One region of the Shewanella sp. DNRA4 genome, then DNA from elsewhere that is predicted to be linked to it. Evidence: predicted binding sites of a transcription regulator. Region 1 holds the regulator's gene; each other region holds the start of a gene.
What was found. The regulator sigma-54, encoded in region 1, starts transcription at its own class of promoters, with help from an activator protein. The targets are predictions, from matches to a motif close to GTTGGCACGNNNNTNGNNT.

Region 1 (5,169 bases):
CAAGGCTCAATTAAAATCCATGCGGATCAACTCCGTGCATTTTCTGTCGAAGGCGAAAATAGTAAAGTCTTACTGGCTACTGGAAATCCGGCAACCTACAGCCAAATCCTTGATGATGGCCGCCCTGCATCTGCTAGCGCCAAAGAGATTCGCTATGAAATGGCCACTCGGACGTTGACCCTAACTGGTACAGCGACCCTAGACCAAGCGGGTAGTCAAGTTACAGGCAATTTAATTCGTTACGATATTATTCAGCAAAAACTGATCGCCGAAAGTAGCGGCAATGGTGATGATCGCGTAATTACCATTATTCAACCTGATAACTATCAGGAAGAACTCAAAAATACACCAACAGATAAACCTGTGAAAAAACAGGATTCTAAATGACCCAAATCACCTTAAAAGCACAGAATCTCGCCAAGAGTTATAAGAGTCGTCAGGTTGTCAAAGATGTCAGCCTGACGGTCAAAACGGGTCAAGTCGTCGGCCTACTCGGCCCTAACGGCGCGGGCAAAACCACCACCTTTTACATGGTCGTGGGCTTAGTTAAAAGCGATAAAGGCCATATCTTTATCGACGATGATGATTTAACCGCCGATCCTATGCATCTGCGTGCCCGCAAAGGTATTGGTTACCTACCACAGGAAGCGAGTATCTTTCGTAAATTAACCGTACACGACAACATCATGGCGGTACTGCAAACCCGTAAAGAGCTCAATAGTGACCAGCGCGAAGAAGCACTAGAGCAACTGCTAGAAGAGTTCCATATCACCCATATTCGTGACAGCCAAGGCATGTCCTTATCGGGCGGTGAACGTCGCCGCGTCGAAATTGCCCGCGCCTTAGCGGCCAACCCCAAGTTTATTCTGCTTGATGAGCCCTTTGCGGGCGTTGATCCGATCTCCGTTATCGATATCAAAAAAATTATCGAGCAGCTTAAGAGCCGAGGCCTTGGTGTACTGATCACTGACCACAATGTGCGCGAGACCTTAGACGTCTGTGAACATGCTTACATTGTGAGTCACGGTAATCTTATTGCCGAGGGCACACCCGCAGAGATCTTAGACAATCAGCAAGTTAGGGCGGTGTACTTAGGTGAACAATTCAGGCTATAGTTACTAAAACAAAGCTAATAAGCCTTGAATTTGAGAGCGCTAGGCTCCATCCATATGATATCAAGCGACCTAAACTCACAATAATAACCTAGGGATCAGCGGTAACATGAAAGCGTCACTCCAGCTCAAACTGGGTCAACAGTTAACCATGACGCCACAACTTCAGCAGGCCATTCGCCTGCTGCAACTGTCGTCATTGGAACTGCAACAAGAAATCCAGCAAGCCTTAGACTCTAATCCTCTTCTCGAGCTGGAAGAGGAGCAATTTGACGCGCCTAGCGAACGTAAGCAAGATATCGCCGATACCGACTTTAGCGAAACGACTGCCCAGCCACAGGAACAAGATAATTCAACCGTGGACATTGCCGAGTCGCTGACCAAAGAATCTCTGCCCGAAGAGTTACCCATGGATACCACTTGGGATGAAGTCTTTACCGCATCGCCAAACTCAGGTTCTGGCGCTAGCCGTGAAGATGACATGCCCTTCCAAGGGGAAACTAGCGAGGGGTTGTACGAACATTTAGAATGGCAAAAAAACCTCACGCCCTTCTCTGAAACCGATTTAGCCATTGCCACCGCGATTATTGATGCCATCGACGATCAAGGTTATCTCACTCAAAGCACTGAAGATATCCTCGAAGCCATGGGCAATCCCGAGATTGAACTCGACGAAGTTGAAGCCGTGCTCAAGCGTATTCAACACTTCGACCCCGTTGGTGTGGCGGCAAGGGATTTAAGCGAATGTCTGCTTATTCAACTCTCCCACTTCTCGCCGGATACTCCACACCTCGAAAACGCCCGCATGTTGATCAAAGATCATTTAGATCTGATCGCCGCTCGCGACTTTAGGCTGTTAATGCGTAAGACCAAACTGAAAGAGGACGAGTTAAGGGACAGTATTGCGCTGATCCAAACCTTAAATCCTCGCCCCGGTTTACTCATCACCCCTGTCGATGAAGAATATGTGATCCCCGATGTATCGGTGTCGAAGAAAAACGGCCGTTGGGTGGTCGAATTAAACCCTGACTGCATGCCAAAAATCAACGTAAATCAGCAATATGCAGCCATGGCGCGCAGTACCAAAAGCCAAGCCGATAGCCAATTTATCCGCGGGCATCTGCAAGAAGCCAAGTGGTTTATTAAAAGCCTTGAAAGCCGTAACGAAACACTGCTCAAGGTGGCAAACTGTATAGTGCAATATCAACAGGGTTTCTTCGAATACGGTGAAGAAGCCATGAAACCTATGGTCCTAAACGATATCGCCGAGGCGGTAGAGATGCATGAGTCCACCATTTCACGGGTGACCACACAAAAATACATGCATACCCCAAAAGGACTTTTTGAACTAAAATATTTCTTCTCAAGCCACGTCGGGACGGATGATGGCGGTGAGTGCTCATCCACAGCAATCAGAGCTTTCATTAAGAAACTGGTTGCAGCGGAAAACCAGAAAAAACCATTAAGCGACAGCAAGATGGCTCAACTTCTGGCAGAACAGGGAATTAACGTTGCGCGCAGAACCATTGCGAAGTACCGAGAAGCGATGCTTATTCCCCCTTCCAATCAGCGTAAAAGTTTATAGCCTATTGTGAGTATCGGAGGACGTTTCTATGCAAATAAACCTAAGTGGACACCATATCGAGATTACTGAATCGTTACGGGCATATGTTGAGGAAAAGTTTTCAAAACTTGAACGTCATTTCGAACAGATCAATAATGTGCACGTTGTGCTCAATGTTGAGAAAATGCAACAAATTGCCGAAGCGAGAATCAACCTCACCGGTGGTGAAGTCTTCGCGACTTCAGAGCATGCAGATATGTATGCTGCCATAGACGTCCTGATTGATAAACTTGATCGTCAGGTTATTAAACACAAAGAGAAGTTAACAAAACACTAGCAATGGAACTTCGTACCATACTGCGGCCGGAGTGCACAACCTGCGCCACTCCGGGCAGTAAGAAAAAGGTACTGGAACTCATCAGCGACTTAGCCGCTGCCCAGTACCCCACCCTCTCATCTCAAGAGATCTTCGAAAGCCTCGTGGCGCGCGAAAAGATGGGTAGCACAGGTATAGGTAACGGTATCGCCATTCCACATGGTCGATTAACCGATATAACACAACCCATAGCGATATTGATAAAATGTGAGGAGCCGATAGCCTTTGATGCTATCGATAAACAACCCGTCGATATTTTATTTGCACTACTCGTGCCTGCCGACCAATGTCAGCAGCACCTAAGTACCTTGTCATGCATGGCTGAAAAGCTCAGTGACAAGCAAATATTAAAACAATTGCGCAAGACGCATGATGAAACGGAACTCTATCAGGTAATCATTGGATGAAACTGGTCATAGTGTCAGGGCGTTCAGGCTCAGGCAAATCGGTCGCACTTAGAGTGCTTGAAGATCTCGGCTACTATTGTGTCGATAATTTGCCTTTGCCGTTGATTGGCAGTTTGCTTGAACAGCTCAAAGGCAGTAACGATCTCGTTGCTATCAGTGTTGACGTGCGTAATTTACCAGAGCAAGACAAAGTGCTGGTTAAACAGCTTGCCAGCCTGCCTACGGGCACTGAACTCACCAGCTTCTTCTTAAACTCCAGCGATAAAGTGTTGCTCAAACGCTACAGTGAAACGCGGCGCTTACATCCCTTATCGAAGAGCCGAGTGTCACTGCAAGAAGCCATCAAGCTTGAAGGCAAATTGCTCGAGCCGCTGTCACAGCAGATGGATCACTATATAGATACCTCGAATCTGAATATCTATGAACTCAGCGACCAAGTGCGGCAAATACTCCTTGGCAGTGTCGATAAGGAACTGGTGATCAACTTCGAGTCCTTCGGTTTTAAGCATGGTATGCCGACCGAAGCTGACTTTATGTTTGATGTGCGCTTTTTGCCAAATCCCCATTGGGAACCGGAGCTTAGACCTCTCACCGGTTTAGATGAACCCGTAGCGGAGTTTTTAAATCGCCAGCCACTGGTGAATAAGTTCATCTGGCAAATCGAGAATTTGCTCGAAACCTGGTTGCCCCATTTAGAGCGCAATAATCGTAGCTATCTCACGATTGCGATTGGTTGCACAGGTGGCCAACACCGCTCAGTCTATGTAGCCGAGCAACTAGCTAAACGTTTTAGTAATGGCAAACATAAAGTCAATGCGCGCCATCGAGAGTTGAGCCATGCCAAAACTTGAGCGCCAAGTCACCATCTGCAATAAACTCGGCTTACATGCCCGCGCCGCCACAAAGCTCGTAGTGCTTGCTTCTGAGTTTGATGCCAGCATTACGCTGATCCAAGGTGAAAAACAGGCCTCTGCCGCCAGTGTATTGGGTTTACTCATGCTCGAGACGGGCATGGGTAAAACCATCACCCTCATCGCCGAAGGCCCGGATGCCGAGCCTGCACTTAATGCCATTTGTGCCCTTATCGACGCTAAGTTTGACGAAGCCTGCTGATGGTATCATCTCGATGATCCCTGCCGGTATTCAGTATCCTGTTTGGTATTGATTTCAGCACCTTATACCAGTAAAACACATTTGTGACTCGACGCCCTCCCGTGCGCTAAATTACAATGTACTGCTGCGCTTTGGCTTAAGTCCTCAATAGCTAAACGCCAACCCATCCACCGCCGCCATGGAGGAAACATGCCTGTAGAAGCCTCAGACAGTTTACAAGCCGAACACCGTCTCGACCAACTGAGTCAAGCCCTCAACAGTGGTATGTTTGTGCATGTCAGGCAAATGCTACAAAATATGGCGCCGTCAGATATCGCATTGATTTTAGAATCGTCACCTCCCAAGGCTCGGCAAGTGTTATGGCAACTCGTCGATCAAGATCAGCTCGGGGATATTCTCGATGAACTCAGCGAAGAGTTAAAAGACCCGCTGATCAGCACTATGAGTCCAGAGCGAGTCGCCAAGGCTACCGCCAGCATGGATACGGACGATCTGGCTTATATTCTGCGAAGCCTGCCAGATACTGTGTATAAACAAGTATTACAGTCGATGAGTCTGCAAAACCGCCAGCGAGTCGAGCAAGCGCTCTCTTATCCC
Region 2 (5,169 bases), on a different contig from region 1:
GCCAGTATTGGCGTGGCATTTTATAATGAAGCCGCCTCCGATAGCTCTGAGTTAATGAAATGCGCCGATATCGCCATGTATCGTGCTAAGAAAATGGGGCGTAATCAGATCCAATTTTATTCCGAGGCGCTAGATAAAGAAGTCCGCTACCGCAATCATATCGAGTCCAGCTTAAAAATGGCCTTAAGGCAGAATCAGTTTAAGGTTTATTATCAGGTGCAAGTTGACGCGCAAACACATCATATGGTGGGAATGGAGGCGTTAATTCGTTGGCTGCATCCCGAAGATGGTTTGATTTCTCCTGACCAATTTTTGCCCATAGCGGAAGAAATTGGGTTAATGGAAGAAATCGGTGACTGGGTATTGTATGAAGCCTGCCGACAGGCCCAATATTGGCTGAGCCAATTAGCATCAACAGGGCATCGCTTTACCATTGCCGTGAACTTATCTGCATCTCAAATTGGGCATATCAACTTATATGAGAAAATCGCCCATGTTCTTAACGTGACAGGGCTAGCGCCAAGTGCACTTGAGTTGGAAATTACTGAAAACTGTTTGATTGAAGAACCCCACGAACATGCCAAGATCCTCGATAAAATAGCCCAACTTGGAGTGCGATTTGCGTTGGACGATTTTGGTACCGGATTTTCATCCCTTGAACATATAAAGTTGTTCCCCATCAGCGTGTTAAAAATCGATAAAAGTTTTATTGCTTCCTACGATAAGGACGAAAAGGACACTCGTTTACTCACAGCGTTGCTTAACTTTGCCTATGGCTTTAACGTCACCTCTGTTGCCGAGGGAATTGAAACCCTCGAGCAAGCGGAGTTTTGTACAGTAAGACACTGCAATCTATTACAGGGATACTTCTTTTCTCGTCCTCTAGACGCAAGCGAATTTGAAGCAAGGTTCATTACACCGTTAGTCACTAAATTGTGAAGATTATCTTACGTTTGACTAAGGCTTAGGTTTTCGTCTGGTGAGGAATATTTTCTTGCTTTACACTGAGCAATAGACAAATATCAGCGCCCCTTTCTGATGCAATGTGCTCAGAGCTTCAATCACTGTGTTTAATTTGGTCATTTAGTAATGAAAATCGGTATTTTATCTCAGTTTCCAGAATTGTATTCCACCCGACGTTTAGTGGCCGCCTGCGAAAGCCGTGGTCATGAGGCTGTGGTGATTAATACCTTGAATTGCTACATGAATATTAATTCCGTTAAACCTAGCATTCATTATCAGGGAGAAGAATTAACAGGGTTTGATGCCATTATTCCGCGTATTCATGCCAGTGTGACCTTTTATGGCTGCGCAGTCGTGCGCCAGTTTGAAATGATGGGTGTGTTTGCCGCCAATGATTCAATTTCGATAGCACGCTCGCGGGATAAGTTACGTGCTCTGCAATTACTTTCACGCAAAGGCATTGGTATGCCTATCACTGGATTTGCCAATAAACCCAATGATATTCCTGATCTCATTAATATGGTGGGCGGTGCTCCTTTAGTGATCAAGTTACTCGAAGGTACGCAGGGGATTGGGGTGGTATTAGCGGAAACGAAAACCGCCGCTGAGAGCGTGATTGAAGCCTTTTTAGGGCTCAAAGCCAATATTTTGGTGCAAGAGTATATTCAAGAGTCCAACGGCAGTGATATTCGCTGTTTTGTGGTGGGTGATAAAGTGGTGGCCTCGATGAAGCGTCAGGGGCCAGAGGGCGATTTTCGTTCAAACTTACACTTAGGCGGCTGTGGTGAAAAAGTGAAAATTACGCCAGAAGAGCGCAAGATGGCCGTTGCCGCTGTTAAAGCGATGGGATTAGTCGTTGCAGGCGTGGATATTTTACGTTCGAATCGTGGCCCGTTGATCCTTGAGGTTAACTCAGCTCCTGGTATCGAAGGTATTGAGCAAACTACGGGTATTTCGGTAACTGAGCCTATTGTGGAATATATTGAGAAAATGGTGTTAGCGCGTAAGTCGAATCGGGCGGTGATCGCTTAATAAAATACGCCGCGATTAACGCGGCGTGTTTCTTAGTTCTTTGTTTTATAAATCAAAGCTATAGGAGTAACCTAAAGCGATTTTAGCATCGTCATCAGCCAGATCAGTATCTGATACCATAAAAGATACTGTGCCCATGCTGGTATCTGCACTAAGTGTTACGTTGTAATCGGCATAGTTATCCTCACCAAACCAAGCTTCAACCACATCGCCCGTGGAGTAGCCATAGTGGAATGACAGGGTAAGTTTCTCGGTTAAAGGGAAAGATGCTGTGGCGGCAAGATAACTCATATCTTTGTTATCGAGTGGTTCCGCCGCTACGTCATCACCCGCATTGATCACGTGGGAATAACTGAGTTCAACCCACTTCCAGGTAATAGCCCCGTGGAGCTCACCAAAATCGATGCTGCCTTCGGCATCGGGGTAGGCATAATAGAGATAGCCAAAATCATAGCTGAGATCGTCGGTGATGTTGCCACCGTAACCAGCATAGAGGTCTAACTCGTAGCTAGTGTCATTGCCAAAATCGACATTTGATGCCCACGTACCCGCATAAAATCCTGAGTCATGACTGTAGTCAAGACCGCCTTGGATCGCGACCGCATCATTGGTTTGAGTCACTCCGCGCCATAGATAGTTTGATGTGCCGCCAATATTGCCGGATACCGCCGCAAAGACGTTAGTGGTTAGTAATAATCCCGTCGATAATGCCAAAACGCTGTACAGTGATTTTCTCATACTCATCCCCTCGATTGACTTATTTATCGATTCACTCATGCCACTTAAATACGGCGGCATTGGTGCATCATGGTTTTTTCTGATAAGGGAGTTGCTAATCACATGCCATTATTTGAACCGTTTTAAAAACAATTGGTTACATAATTTATGTTAATTAAATGTTTTAAAATGCTCAAAAATGGAGCGATTGACGCACTGTGTTTGTGCAAAAAATCATCTTTCATGCTTTCGTTAGGGCAAAAAAACGCCTCACAGAGGAGGCGTTTTATAAAATCAATGTCGAGCGAATTAGTTCACACTATCACGCAGGGTTTTACCCGCTTTAAACTTAGGTACAGTCGCTTCCGCAATTTGGATTTCTTTGCCCGTTTGTGGGTTACGACCAGTACGAGCTGCACGAGTCGCTGTTTCAAAGGAGCCAAATCCGACGATAGAGATTTTGTCACCGTTTTTCATTGATTCAGTAATCGCCGCTTCGAAAGATTTCAATGCTCGTGCTGCTTCAGCTTTAGTGATATCGGCATTTTCTGCAATTTTGGCGATAAGTTCAGTTTTGTTCATTTTTATTGTCTCTTCTTTCCGTAGATTTATGTAAGTCAGCGAGCCTAACATGCCACAAGGTTAAAGCGTTGGAAAGCCCTTTGCTGCGGGCTTGTGTCATCGAAGTAACAAAATTGGAGGGTATTTGCGCCATTCGTGACTTAGGTTTTATTCTTCGAGCAACTGATATAAGAGTTGCTTAACTAATTTGGGTTCGAAGGGCTTGTCGCACAGGGCATTCACCCCTGCCTGAGATACATTACTTAAATGTGTATCGTTAGCCTCAGACGAGACCATTAAAATAGGCACGTGGGATTGTTGACTTTCATTACGGATAAATTGCGTTAATGCCAGTCCATCAACGCTGGGCATATTGTAATCAGTGATAATTAAATCAAACATATTATGACGCATTAACTCAATGGCTTGCGCACCATCTTCTGCTTCGGTAATCAGTTTTATCCCCAAATTACCAATAGTTCGCTTGATCACATTACGTGCCATGCGGCTGTCATCAACCACAAGCACGTGTACATCGTGCACATCGAAGTGGCTTAAGTCGAGTTCATCGTGGCTGAGCAAATCGATAGTTGCATTAAGCGCCTTGCCTAAGTGTTCGGCATTAAAAGGTTTTGGCAGAATCGCGACTACGCCAGACTGGCGGAAAATCTCCAATTGTTCACGGCGACATTCACTTGAGATCAGCATAAATTGAATATCTTTATATTCACTTTTGCTGCGCAGGTAGTTCAAAAACTCGGTCGCTGTTCCATCTTCAAAATGCATTGCACTGGCAATGAGATCGGGTTTGTGTCGAGCAATGAGTCCTTTAGCCTCTTCAATATTGGCAGCATTTTCGATGCTAACAATGCCTTCTTGTTGTAAGCGCTTGATGATAATGCGGCGCTGGGTTTCCGATGGCTCAATAATAAGCATCGATAATTCGTTAGGCGATAAATGAGTCATAGTCACAAGCTATTGGGCTTTTTAGAAAGGCGTTAACTTAGGCGAGAAATAACTGCTTCGCAACATATTAAATCAAGCTTTCAATTTTGCGGTTAAATAATCACGGGTTACCCGTGAAAATGCGATCCAGTACTGCACTAATAGCAGGGCAATTATGGATAACACCAGCGGCAACATCGGAATGTTGTGGCCTTCGATGACGACTTTGACATCTTGAGGGGTAATTCGATAGGCGATAATGGCAGTGACACCGAGTGCCGACAGGCCTAAGGTTTGTAATCCAAGGTAAATTTTGAGCACTAAGCTAGACCAAGGCGCTTGTGTCAGTATGCCAAACAACACGGGTAATACACCTAAGGTAAACAAATCGAAGGAGGCAGTGGCGACAGCCCGTAATAGGGCAACAATGGCAAACAGAGTATAAAGGGTTATCAATAGGATTAGGCGTTTAGGCATAAAGTTAGGGTTACTGGCTAATGTGAAGTGGAGCAAGTGTAGGAAATGCCCCGAACTGAGTCCAGCATAACCGTATTATCATGTAGAATACGCCTTTGCTTGGGCATTAAATTAGGTTAAGTGATGACAGAAGTAGAATTTTGGGACTTAGTGACCCGCAGTGAACCAGCGCAATCCCAAGAGTCTTTGGTTGAGGCATTAAAGCTGAAACTGAGTAAACTGAGTGATGAAGAGCTAAAAGTCTTTGATAAGCTGTTTGGTCAACAGATGCGCCGAAGTTATTTATGGTCGGTTTGGGGGGCGGCTTATATCATTACGGGGTGTGATTCTGATTATGCCTTTGCCGAATTTCGCGCTTTTCTGATTTCACTTGGACAAGCCCGTTATGAGGCTGTGATTGCCCAGCCTGATTCGTTAGCGAAGTTAACTGCATGGCCAGAAAAGGATGGTTATGCCTATCCCTTTATTGAAGAT
Region 3 (5,169 bases), on a different contig from region 1:
GTGCCTTGATGCATTTGAATACCTAGAGACATATTCACCTCCTGTCTGTGCAAGATCGCTGTGATATACAGCAATCTTGTTGTCTGCAAGCAATAGTGTCTTATAGACACTATTATGTAAAGTTGATTTTTAGACTATTTTTTATCGGATAATGCTAAGGAATATACCTAAATTGCATATAATGTCTTTAAGACACTATGCGCAATTTAGCTATGATGATGGGGAAATGGGTATCGATAGTAAAGAATGGACGTATTACGACAACATCGACGGCTACATAAACCCTGATAACTCAACCTAACTGTATGTACCGCATAATCTGTCACTATTATTGCTATGGGTAACCACTTTAAGCGGCAAACACTTTGACTAACATTCTAAATTTCTTAAGAATCGATAAGATGCAGTATCCGACTTCAAACGGTATAAATTGGCAGGACGGCCACGCTCAGTACGTTTTAAGCCCGTATCAATCAATAAATCGGCCTGCTCAACCCGTCGACGGAACGATTTACCTTGGATAGGCTTACCCAGTAAGACTTCATGCACATGTTGTAGTTCTGGCAAGGTAAAAGGTTCAGCCAGCGCAAATCCTGGTACTAAAGAATACAAGGCTTTCTGGGTTAAACGTTCGCGAGCTTGCTCAATTAATTGCAGATGATCAAACGCCAAGGGCATCTGTAACACATCCTCTAACGGCCACCACTTAACATCACTCACTGAATCAATCTGGGTTTGGCAGGCTTGATAACTCATTAACGCGGTATAACACACGGTCACTGACCAGCCTCTCACATCGCGGTGACTATTACCGACAGTGCAAAGCTGCTCAATATAAGGTGGCACTACCGCCGTTTTTTCCTGCAATTTGCGTAACGCCGCTTCCTCTAGGGATTGATCGGAATGTTCATCGATAAATCCTCCGGGTAATCCCCAAAAACCTAAAAAAGGATGATTTGAGCGTTGTACTAAGAGTACTTTAAGTTGCTGATCATGATAGGTAAATAATACGGCATCAACCGTCAGTAGCTGAGCCTTAAAAGCCTTAGGATCGTAATTGGCGAGATATTCCGCTTCAGTCATGAGTATTTTCCATCGTTTGACGTCGTAAGCTTAACTTAGAGATTACGTCGCTTCAAACATATTATGTCTTAGCGTCACTAAGTAAATCATCTGCTCTATAGGGTCGTACGACTTTTACCAAATTTACGCAAATAACGTGGCAACATGGTTTCATTTCCAAGCAAACCACCTTGATGGATATACATCACAGGGCTTGCGCCCCACTGCGGTAAATATTTTTCTAACACCATAAAACCTAAGGGATCGTAGAGTAATTCAAATTGAATACCTGAGGCGCAAATCCGCTGCCACATGGCATAAAACTCAGGATAGAGTTTACCAAAGTGGTATTTCTTCCCCACATTCAAAATCTGTGGATGCTCAGCAGCGTTAGGATTTAACTCATAAAACTGCTGCGCTAAATACTCATCGCCACCGACAACCGCGCAGGTAAGCACTCGAATGTGACTTTGCTTACGCACAAAATATTGGTTTAAAAATAATGCCGTGGTTCCCGTTCCCGCAGGTAAAAACACTTTCAGTTCAGTCAGTCCCTGTTGCATTGCCCAAGTCTCAATTTCAACGGCTAACAGACTGACACCATACTCCGCATACTGACAGCGCCCGCCTTCCGGAATAAATAAAGCGTCAGGCTCAGCAGCCAGAACTTGATGCTCAATGTAGTCATGGCAAGTCCACTTAGACTCACGCTGAAGAAAAGGATTAGCTGCTATCAGGCTTGATAAATCAATAACCTGTGTACCATTGGAGATAGCTGCGGCATAGTTCCCTGTCGGTAAAGTCAGTACGTGGCTAGCAATATGGTCCACATAAAAATCACACTGCCAGCCTTTGAGTTTGGCGAGCGCCGAAAGCGAATACAGAGAATTAGCCTGCGCGGAGCCATGACCAATCACCTTAGTCACACCAGCAAAATCATGGTCTAGAAAGTAGGCAAACTTACGCGCCTTATTACCACTAAAAGCAGGATGTAATAAATCATCTCTTTTAAGAAAGATCTCTCTGCCTGCAAAAGAAAATGATTCGACGGGACTATTAACTAGCATTTATTTACTCAAGGGGAGATAAGGTGTTTAGTGTAACGCGGGCTTGGCTAAATTCTTCCTAAGAATTAAGGAAATTCACGAAATATTAGCTTAACTCACAATCCGTAGAGGCATAAACTATAATATGCCATTGATTATTAATGAAAAATATTTTGGCATAATTCTCGCTTATGACATTTAAGCATCAATTAATAATTTCGAGTGTGGATGTTGTTTCTGTCGCACAGATTTTGGATTCGATAAGGAGTTTTCAATGTCATTACTACGGTTAATTTTCAATATTGCTTGGTTTGTCCTTGGTGGATTTGTGATGGGCCTAGCCTGGTGGCTTGCGGGGATTCTGTGTTTTATCAGTATTATCGGTATTCCCTTTGGTCGCGCCTGCTTTGTGATTGGTGAATTGACCTTCTGGCCCTTTGGACAAGAACAAATGAATCGCCGTCATTTAACTGGCCGTGAAGATTTAGGAACAGGCGCCTTTGGCATGGTGGGCAATATCATTTGGTTCTTACTGTTTGGGATTTGGTTGGCTATTGGTCATTTGGCCCATGCTCTTGCCTGCTTTGTGACGATTATCGGTATCCCTTTCGGGATCCAACATCTTAAGCTGGCGCTGTTAAGCCTAACGCCGATTGGGCAAACCATAGTAGCGAAAGCGTAATAACCATGATCGCAAGGCGTAAGGCATATCACTCAGCACTACTCAGCATCTGTGGGTAGTGCTGATGCATAGTTCGGCAGCGATTGCACTAATTCTGCTATTCATTGAGTAAATCAGCGCTATCAGCAAACTGATCACCCGTATCCTGCTCCGGTGAGCAGATGATTTCAAAGAGATAATGCGCCAGTTTAGCTGGCGCATCTATGGTGATGTCATGACCACAATAGGCCAACACAACTAAGTCGACCTTAAAATATTGTACCAATGCCCTGCTGGTTTGGATCTTGACTAACCCATCGCGATCACCCGACAAAATACTTACTGGCACACATAAACATGCTGAGCCGCGATAATGAAATGCCGCCCACAACTGATTACTCGCGGTGTTAGACAAAATGATGACAAAACTTGTCATCTCACAGCTTTGGTTAGGTGCAAAATAGCATTACTGACTTAAGGCTTCTTGCTGAAATAACAAATCGCCCATAATGCTATCAATATCGAGCTTCGCTAAACCTTGATCAAAAATATCCCGCCAACGCCGTCCCTCTTCTGTATTACGAAACGCGACATAAAGTTGTTTATTGGCAATCAGTTGTCGATTGACCTGTAACTTATCTGCGAGCGGCTGAAGGTGGGGTTGTTTAAGTAGATAATGCAGCACATTAATATCAATCACAGCGCCGTCAATACGACCAGCCGCCACCTTTTTGATATTTTGCTCATCGGATGTTGCCGCTTCAACAGGTTGACTCCCTGAAGCAATCATTACATCCAGCGAGTCGGTATTCACATAATCTTGCACAATACCTAAAGTATAACGATTCAAATCGGCTAAATGATGCCAACTAATGGGACGGGATTTTTGCTCAACAATACCTAATGGGCTAATACCAATCGGTTTAGAAAAAATAAACTTATCGGTTTCAAAATAATATTCTGGAAAATAGCCAATGTAGTCAGAGCCTGGCATAACGGCTAATTTAATCGCACGGCTCCAAGGGTAAAAATCCACGATAAGTTGTTGTTCCATTTGCTCAAACGCCGCCTTAGCCACCGCAACACTCGCGCCTTGGTGCTGGAGTTGATAGCCGGAATACGGCGGCCAAAGTAATGACGTTAGCTTCAGCGTGTCAGCAAATGTCGTATTTGCCACGGTTAATAGGCAACTAAACATCAGTGGGCACCAGCGGATCATAATGCCTCCATCAAAGACTCATCTATTAATCGCTAAAAAAACAAATAGCTCATCGGTTTAACTCTATTCAGTATAATCAGCCATACCTATAGGTACAGCGAATAATTGTTATCTGTTTAGCCTTGTCGAACCACGCTAAGACAGCAATGTTCGGAGTAGGCAGAACTATCGACGCCAAAAACGACATCTTTACGACAAGGGGAAGACTCAAGGAAAACCTTATGGTAATGCGACAATGTTATCCTTAAGCATAGATAGCCATATAAAAATAAACCCAAGCGTTCAGGCTTGGGTCGGTTTGAGAGTTTATGCCTTTAGGCATTAATATCTTCGTACAGCTCTTGATACATCAGCTCACGCATTTTAAATTTTTGGATTTTACCCGTAACGGTCATCGGGTATTGGTCCACAAATTTGATATAACGTGGCACTTTAAAATAGGCGAACTTTTCGGTAAGGAAATGACGAATATCCTCCTCAGTAATCGACGCCCCTGAGCGGACTTTAATCCACGCACAGACTTCCTCACCATATTTATCACTGTGGACACCAAACACAGCAGCATCTTGCACATCTTTGTGGGTATAGAGTTTTTCTTCAATTTCACGGGGATAGATATTCTCGCCCCCGCGAATAATCATATCCTTAATCCGCCCCACAATTTGCACGTAACCTTGCTCATCCATTTGGCCAATATCGCCCGAATGTAACCAACCTTCACTGTCAATTGTGGCGGCGGTTTTTTCAGGATCATTCCAATAACATTGCATGATGCAATATCCTCGGCTACAGACTTCACCGGGCTGATTAATCGGCAGCACTTCGCCAAACTCATTGACAATTTTCACTTCAGTATGGGGTAACGCCCGACCAACGGTGAGAACACGCTTCTCCACTGGAGAATCGATTTCAGTAATGTGATTTAACGGACTACACTCGGTTTGGCCATAGCCGATTAACACCTCCTGCATATACATCAACTGCTGTACACGACGCATAACCTCTTCAGGACAAGTCGCACCCGCCATCACGCCCGTACGCAACGAACTGAGATCAAAACGTTTAAATTCAGGATGTTCTAACTCGGCAATAAACATTGTAGGGACACCATGTAATGCGGTGCAACGCTCACGCTCAATCACTTCTAAGGTCGTGAGAGGATCGAAAGAATCTCCCGGAAA
Region 4 (5,169 bases), on a different contig from region 1:
CGCCCTTCTGTTCTTTGTTAAGCTATCCCGCTATTTTCATGCTCCCTGCACCATCCATGCGTCAACTTGCATCCTGCATCATCCCTGTTCAATCCTTGATATCTCCCTGTACTCAAGTACATCCCTATCTCTTGGCGTTCCTTTTACCAAGCTTGCTCTTTCCTGAGCGGTTCCAGCATCATCCATGAAATAGGTTAAGTTGCCTCCTTTCTGCTGCACTCCTTGTGCCATCGCAATCCTGTGCAACTAGGCTATCTATCCGTGATAGTCTATCCTTCCGTGGTTCGTAACGCTTTCATCCTGAAAGTCTTTCCTTACCATTCCGTGAGTGTTAATCCGTTAAACACTGTCCGGCCATCCTGACCGCTAACATCCTGTTGTCTCTCGCTCCCTCTGCAAATCAATCTTAGGATAGTCATGATGAAATTTGCGCTAGTTAAAATAAAAAGATAAACCGCAATAATAACGACATAATTAAAAGCAAAACCTAACACACTGATTAAACTATATTTGATGGAATATGACGGTTTTTATCAGTCAAAAAACTTACAAATTACTTACATACTTGTGAGACATATCTCACAAAGGAACTGGCAATTTTAATCCTCTCAACTAATTTAGTTTGCTTGCCAATAAAGACTCAGAACCAACCAAGCCGTAAATCGCCGCATAAAGGAGCAATAATCGACAATCTCTTTTATCCCACTACCGTTAAAATTATAAAAATGGACATTTTGACACAGAATTATGAACAGCCTCTAAGCGACGCCAAGTTCCATATACTTTGGTTAGTATCAACCACTAGAACCAAGCAACTCAAAAGTATCATTGCGCATTGTTATCAATGCATAAGCGGGTTGATATTACAATCTTGATGAGCTGTGAACTGGGTGATTGGACGGATTTGCAATTCAATATTTATAAGATGCCTAGATACAAGCTGCAGCTTCAAAAGACAAAAAAGAAAAGGGCGTACTGTGTACGCCCCATTTATTCTCTGTAAGCCATCCTGCTTATTTGTGCTCCCTGCACCATCCATGCGTTTACGTGCATCCTACAGCATCCCTGTATCCCTAATCCTCCCTGTGTTATGGCTTAACCATAACACTCAATCCTTTGACCCGGAAATCCTATTCCGGCACCAGTCACATCCTATGACTCATTCCATAATGCATCCTGCTCAATGCCTTCCATAGACGAGTACAAGCTGTTCACCCTTATACTTATCCCTTAACTCGATACATCCTGCACCGAGTACATGTTTAATCCTTAAGCTTGTCCTTTATCATCCTGAAACCTGTCGTCCTAACAAGTATTATATCCTGTATCATCCTTGACAAAGCTATCCTGCTTTTCCTTAGCCTATCCTTGGTTTATGACAGTTTTCCTACCGCCAGAGGTTCAAATCCAAGAACCTAAATTAGTTGCTTCTTGCGTCCGTTTCGCCCGTATTGCAATCCGTGCTATCCATGTGTTTTGGCGACAAATAAATTCTACGTGAATTCTGTCTTTGTTGTTCCCCCATAAGAACAACAACCCAGGAAAATCTCATTCAACCAGCAAGATGGAATTTGTAACAAATTGAAATTAAACAACTTTTAAAGCTGCAGATTATAAAACAATCAACAAGAAAACATATTGTCTTACAGGCTTTGTAAGCGATCTCTCACACGCTTGTCAGCTTCTTACCGGAATATCAGATTCAATACTTTACTTTTCCCAAAAGAATTTGGACAAACATCACCCAATCCCCCATCAAGCTGTACAAAGGATATTGAAAGGTCGCAGGTCGATTATGCTCAAAGACAAAATGACCAACCCAAGCAAATCCATACCCCACTAGCGGGATCAGCATCAACAACCACCATACGGCAGTGATAAATGCAGCCCCTAATAATAACAATACCAGAATACTTCCAATAAAATGTAGCCGCCGACAACGACTGTCTTGATGCTGGGAGAGATAGAAAGGATAAAACTCAGCGAAAGAGCGATAACGTTCATTCATCTTGTTGGCCTGTATAAAAAAGTAATTGCCCAGCCACACTACCAATAGTCAATTCACCCAAGAAAACAAAATCATGTTGTTTAAATAAATGCATATGAGCTTCCTGCGAGGTGAATACCCCAATACCTTCAAGATTTGGCTGCTCATCGCACCAACTCACTACCGCTTGAACAAGTTGATGGCCCAGCCCTTTACCTTGCTCGTTTGGCGCTAAAGCAATAAATTGCAAAATCCCACAACGCTGGCTGGGTAACAGTTCCAAAATAATCGATTCCTTTTTCATCATAGCTTGGGTCGATTGCCACCCCGTACCCAGCAACATTTTGAGCCGCCAGTGCCAATAGCGACCTTCTCCGAGTGGCACTTCTTGGGTGACAACGCAAGCAACCCCCACTAAATGAGCACCATCGAAGAGTCCGATTAAGGCCTGCTTTTGTTGCCATAGAGTATTGAGTTCTTCGCGAATTGCGGCGCGTAATTTTTGTTCGTAGGCAAATTTATCTGCGGTGGATAACGCATTAATAAAAAAGGGATCATCGTGATACGCATTGTAGATAATTGAAGCGGCCAAGCGTAAATCTTCTGCGGTGAGATAAACGGCACGATACTCATCCAAGGTTTTATTGTCCATTGTTAGAATTCCTTGATTTAGATCACACTCTTATGAGTCTTTATCAATGTATCAAGGAAACCAAAAAGTGCAAATTTTAATCATTGATTGCATTTCCTAAAGAGATGCATAACCTAGATAAAAAGCTAACCAAGGGAGAGATCGAATGGATACTACACCAATTGATTTAAGCCATCTATTTGAACAACTGGGATTAGAGAACCAACCCAATGCTATTGCGCAATTTATTGCGACTCACAAGCTTGCAGCACAAATACACTTAACTGAAGCGTCTTTTTGGACACAAGCGCAAAAGAGTTTTCTCGTCGAAGCCTTAGAGGCTGATGCACAATGGACCGAACTGATTGAGCAGCTTGATGCTCAGTTAAGAAAGCCCTAATTTTTAGGGCTTTCAAGTGTATTTTGGGGCAGTTGGGGTTAAATCTTTTGATACGCAGTGTCGCCCCAACCTACTAAAACATGGTTACTCAACACTACAGGCGTACATTCATCCTTAGTGGTTTTACCGTCACTGTGGGAGTGCTGAGTGCGATAAAAGAGGACCAACACTTCTTTATCTGCTTGTCCTGCGCTTTGTTGTAAATAGGACTCGCTAAAGTCTGCAGCTCCCATTAGCGTCATCACTTGGTCTTTGCTCATGCCAAGGCTGAGCTTAGTCAGATTAGTGCGGTTTTTATCCTGTGTTTTTTCCCAAGATTCGCTACTATCCCACTTAGATTCACCATCGCCGACATTGACCACACAACCGCTAAGACCTAAGCTTGCTAACCCTAAAAACGTGACCGCGATGAGTTTGCGATTAATATTTGCGTTCATATTATGACTTCCTGTGTACTTGTTATAAAAATTGTTAAAAAGCAAAATCAATGCCAAACAGCAATGTATTGATTTATAAGAACTAAAATAACCACATCACAGTAAGTTAGTGAAAAACACGATATACATTAAGGAATTTCACTTATTATGAGTCCCATTGACCAAGTGTTAGCTGCAGCGTGCGCACTCGAAGCCAGCGGTAAAACCCCAAGCCTTGCCCTGATAAAAAGCCGCGTCGGTAACAAAATCCCCATGCCGCTGTTAATCCAAGGATTACAGCAGTTTAAATCGATACCCAAAGCCGAGCGGGAGCGTTTAGCTGCCCAATCACAGCCCGTGGTTGAAGAGACACATACCGCCGAAGCTTCACCACTCACAGTCGCCACACTGGCGCAACAGTTAGCCCAGTTGCAACAAGGCATTGAACAGGCCCTCGCGTTAAAAAACAACGAGATCATGCAACTCAGAAATGAACTTATCGAGCTGAAACAACATGTCAGTCAACTCGAATCCCAAGGAAAATCCGCTTAATGTTTGTCACCGAATTGCGCTTTGAATGCTTTGCCGATACCACTATCAGTGCGGCAGAACGTGCCATAAATCAATTGCTCGAAGCCTACCGCGCTAATGGCCAAATCCTCGGCCGCGAATTTGCCGTAGCCTTTAATGAGGGCGAATTTCGAGTACGCCTACTCACGCCGGAAAAAAACAGTTTGGCCCATCGTTACCACAGCCCTTGGGTGAAAAAAGCGCTGGCGGAATTAACCGAGGCTAAACTACTGGCGCCACGTGAAAAGTTTATCGGTCAGGATATTAATTCTGAGGTCAGTAACACTGAGCCACCCAGCTGGCAGTTGCTCTACACCAGCTATGTGCATATGTGTTCCCCCCTGCGTAGTGGTGATAACTTATTGCCTATTCCGCTGTATCAAATCCCTGCGACCTTTAATGGCGATCATAAGCGAGTTATCCGCTGGCAAACCGAGTGGCAAGCCTGTGATGAGTTACAAATGGCGGCCGCCACTAAGGCAGAATTTGCAGCGCTAGAAGAATTATCTAGCCCAAACAGTGATTTATTTAGACGAGGTTGGGACTTACGCGGCCGAATCGAATACCTTACTAAAATTCCCACTTACTATTATTTGTATCGCGTCGGAGGGCAGGATCTGCAATCTGAGCTGGCACGCCCCTGCCCGCGTTGTGGCAGCCACGACTGGAAACTCGATGAACCGCTATTAGATATGTTCCACTTTCGCTGCGAACCTTGCCGCATAGTGTCTAACTTGTCTTGGGATCATCAATAGCCTTGCCTTATTGAAGCGTAAACTCGACAGGCTAGATATGCATGTCGAGTTTACTATGTTTAGGCCTTGCTGCATTTCAACGCGCTTAACGCTTACCAATCAGGTTGTGCCACATACGTTTAAAGCTGGCAAAAATCCCAGGATGCTCGAGCGCTGGCATAGGCAATTCTTCATGTTTCACGGGTGGCGCGATACGTGGCGATAACGCCTCAATAAACGCCGCTAAACTCGGCGCCAATTGGGTAGAGGGAAGCTCGCCGGGGATTTCCACCCATACACTACCATCGGCATTATCCACCGTTAGCATCTTATCGCCCTCATCAAGCAAACCAATAAACCAGGTGGGCGGTTGCTTAAGTTTTTGCTTCATCATTAAGTGACCGATGATATTTTGCTGCAACGCGTCAAAA

Region 2: HG547_RS07725 (TorF family putative porin) is a predicted target of sigma-54. The motif match lies at 2,825-2,843, and genes of this name have one in related genera.
Region 3: HG547_RS09760 (YccF domain-containing protein) is a predicted target of sigma-54. The motif match lies at 2,281-2,299, and genes of this name have one in related genera.
Region 4: HG547_RS00310 (DUF3192 domain-containing protein) is a predicted target of sigma-54. The motif match lies at 3,495-3,513, and genes of this name have one in related genera.

Annotation. Positions count from the first base shown of each region.
Region 1 covers NZ_JABAIP010000003.1:78,856-84,024, reverse strand. Annotated here, with positions in the region: gene lptA (lipopolysaccharide transport periplasmic protein LptA) at 1-387, shown strand, start outside; gene lptB (LPS export ABC transporter ATP-binding protein) at 384-1,115, shown strand; gene HG547_RS04005 (RNA polymerase factor sigma-54) at 1,222-2,697, shown strand; gene hpf (ribosome hibernation promoting factor) at 2,726-3,013, shown strand; gene ptsN (PTS IIA-like nitrogen regulatory protein PtsN) at 3,016-3,459, shown strand; gene rapZ (RNase adapter RapZ) at 3,456-4,310, shown strand; gene HG547_RS03985 (HPr family phosphocarrier protein) at 4,297-4,572, shown strand; gene mgtE (magnesium transporter) at 4,762-5,169, shown strand, end outside.
Region 2 covers NZ_JABAIP010000006.1:647-5,815, reverse strand. Annotated here, with positions in the region: gene HG547_RS07735 (GGDEF domain-containing response regulator) at 1-939, shown strand, start outside; gene rimK (30S ribosomal protein S6--L-glutamate ligase) at 1,090-1,995, shown strand; gene HG547_RS07725 (TorF family putative porin) at 2,041-2,733, opposite strand; gene HG547_RS07720 (HU family DNA-binding protein) at 3,022-3,345, opposite strand; gene HG547_RS07715 (response regulator) at 3,442-4,239, opposite strand; gene HG547_RS07710 (hypothetical protein) at 4,312-4,695, opposite strand; gene HG547_RS07705 (DUF4240 domain-containing protein) at 4,819-5,169, shown strand, end outside.
Region 3 covers NZ_JABAIP010000007.1:218,044-223,212, forward strand. Annotated here, with positions in the region: gene prs (ribose-phosphate diphosphokinase) at 1-32, opposite strand, end outside; gene HG547_RS09750 (NUDIX domain-containing protein) at 370-1,083, opposite strand; gene HG547_RS09755 (1-aminocyclopropane-1-carboxylate deaminase/D-cysteine desulfhydrase) at 1,179-2,129, opposite strand; gene HG547_RS09760 (YccF domain-containing protein) at 2,383-2,790, shown strand; gene HG547_RS09765 (alpha/beta hydrolase) at 2,888-3,205, opposite strand; gene HG547_RS09770 (transporter substrate-binding domain-containing protein) at 3,236-3,988, opposite strand; gene HG547_RS09775 (AMP-binding protein) at 4,303-5,169, opposite strand, start outside.
Region 4 covers NZ_JABAIP010000001.1:78,912-84,080, reverse strand. Annotated here, with positions in the region: gene HG547_RS00325 (DUF962 domain-containing protein) at 1,703-2,008, opposite strand; gene HG547_RS00320 (GNAT family N-acetyltransferase) at 2,001-2,639, opposite strand; gene HG547_RS00315 (DUF2789 domain-containing protein) at 2,785-3,018, shown strand; gene HG547_RS00310 (DUF3192 domain-containing protein) at 3,057-3,455, opposite strand; gene HG547_RS00305 (hypothetical protein) at 3,603-3,986, shown strand; gene HG547_RS00300 (Zn-ribbon-containing protein) at 3,986-4,759, shown strand; gene syd (SecY-interacting protein) at 4,845-5,169, opposite strand, start outside.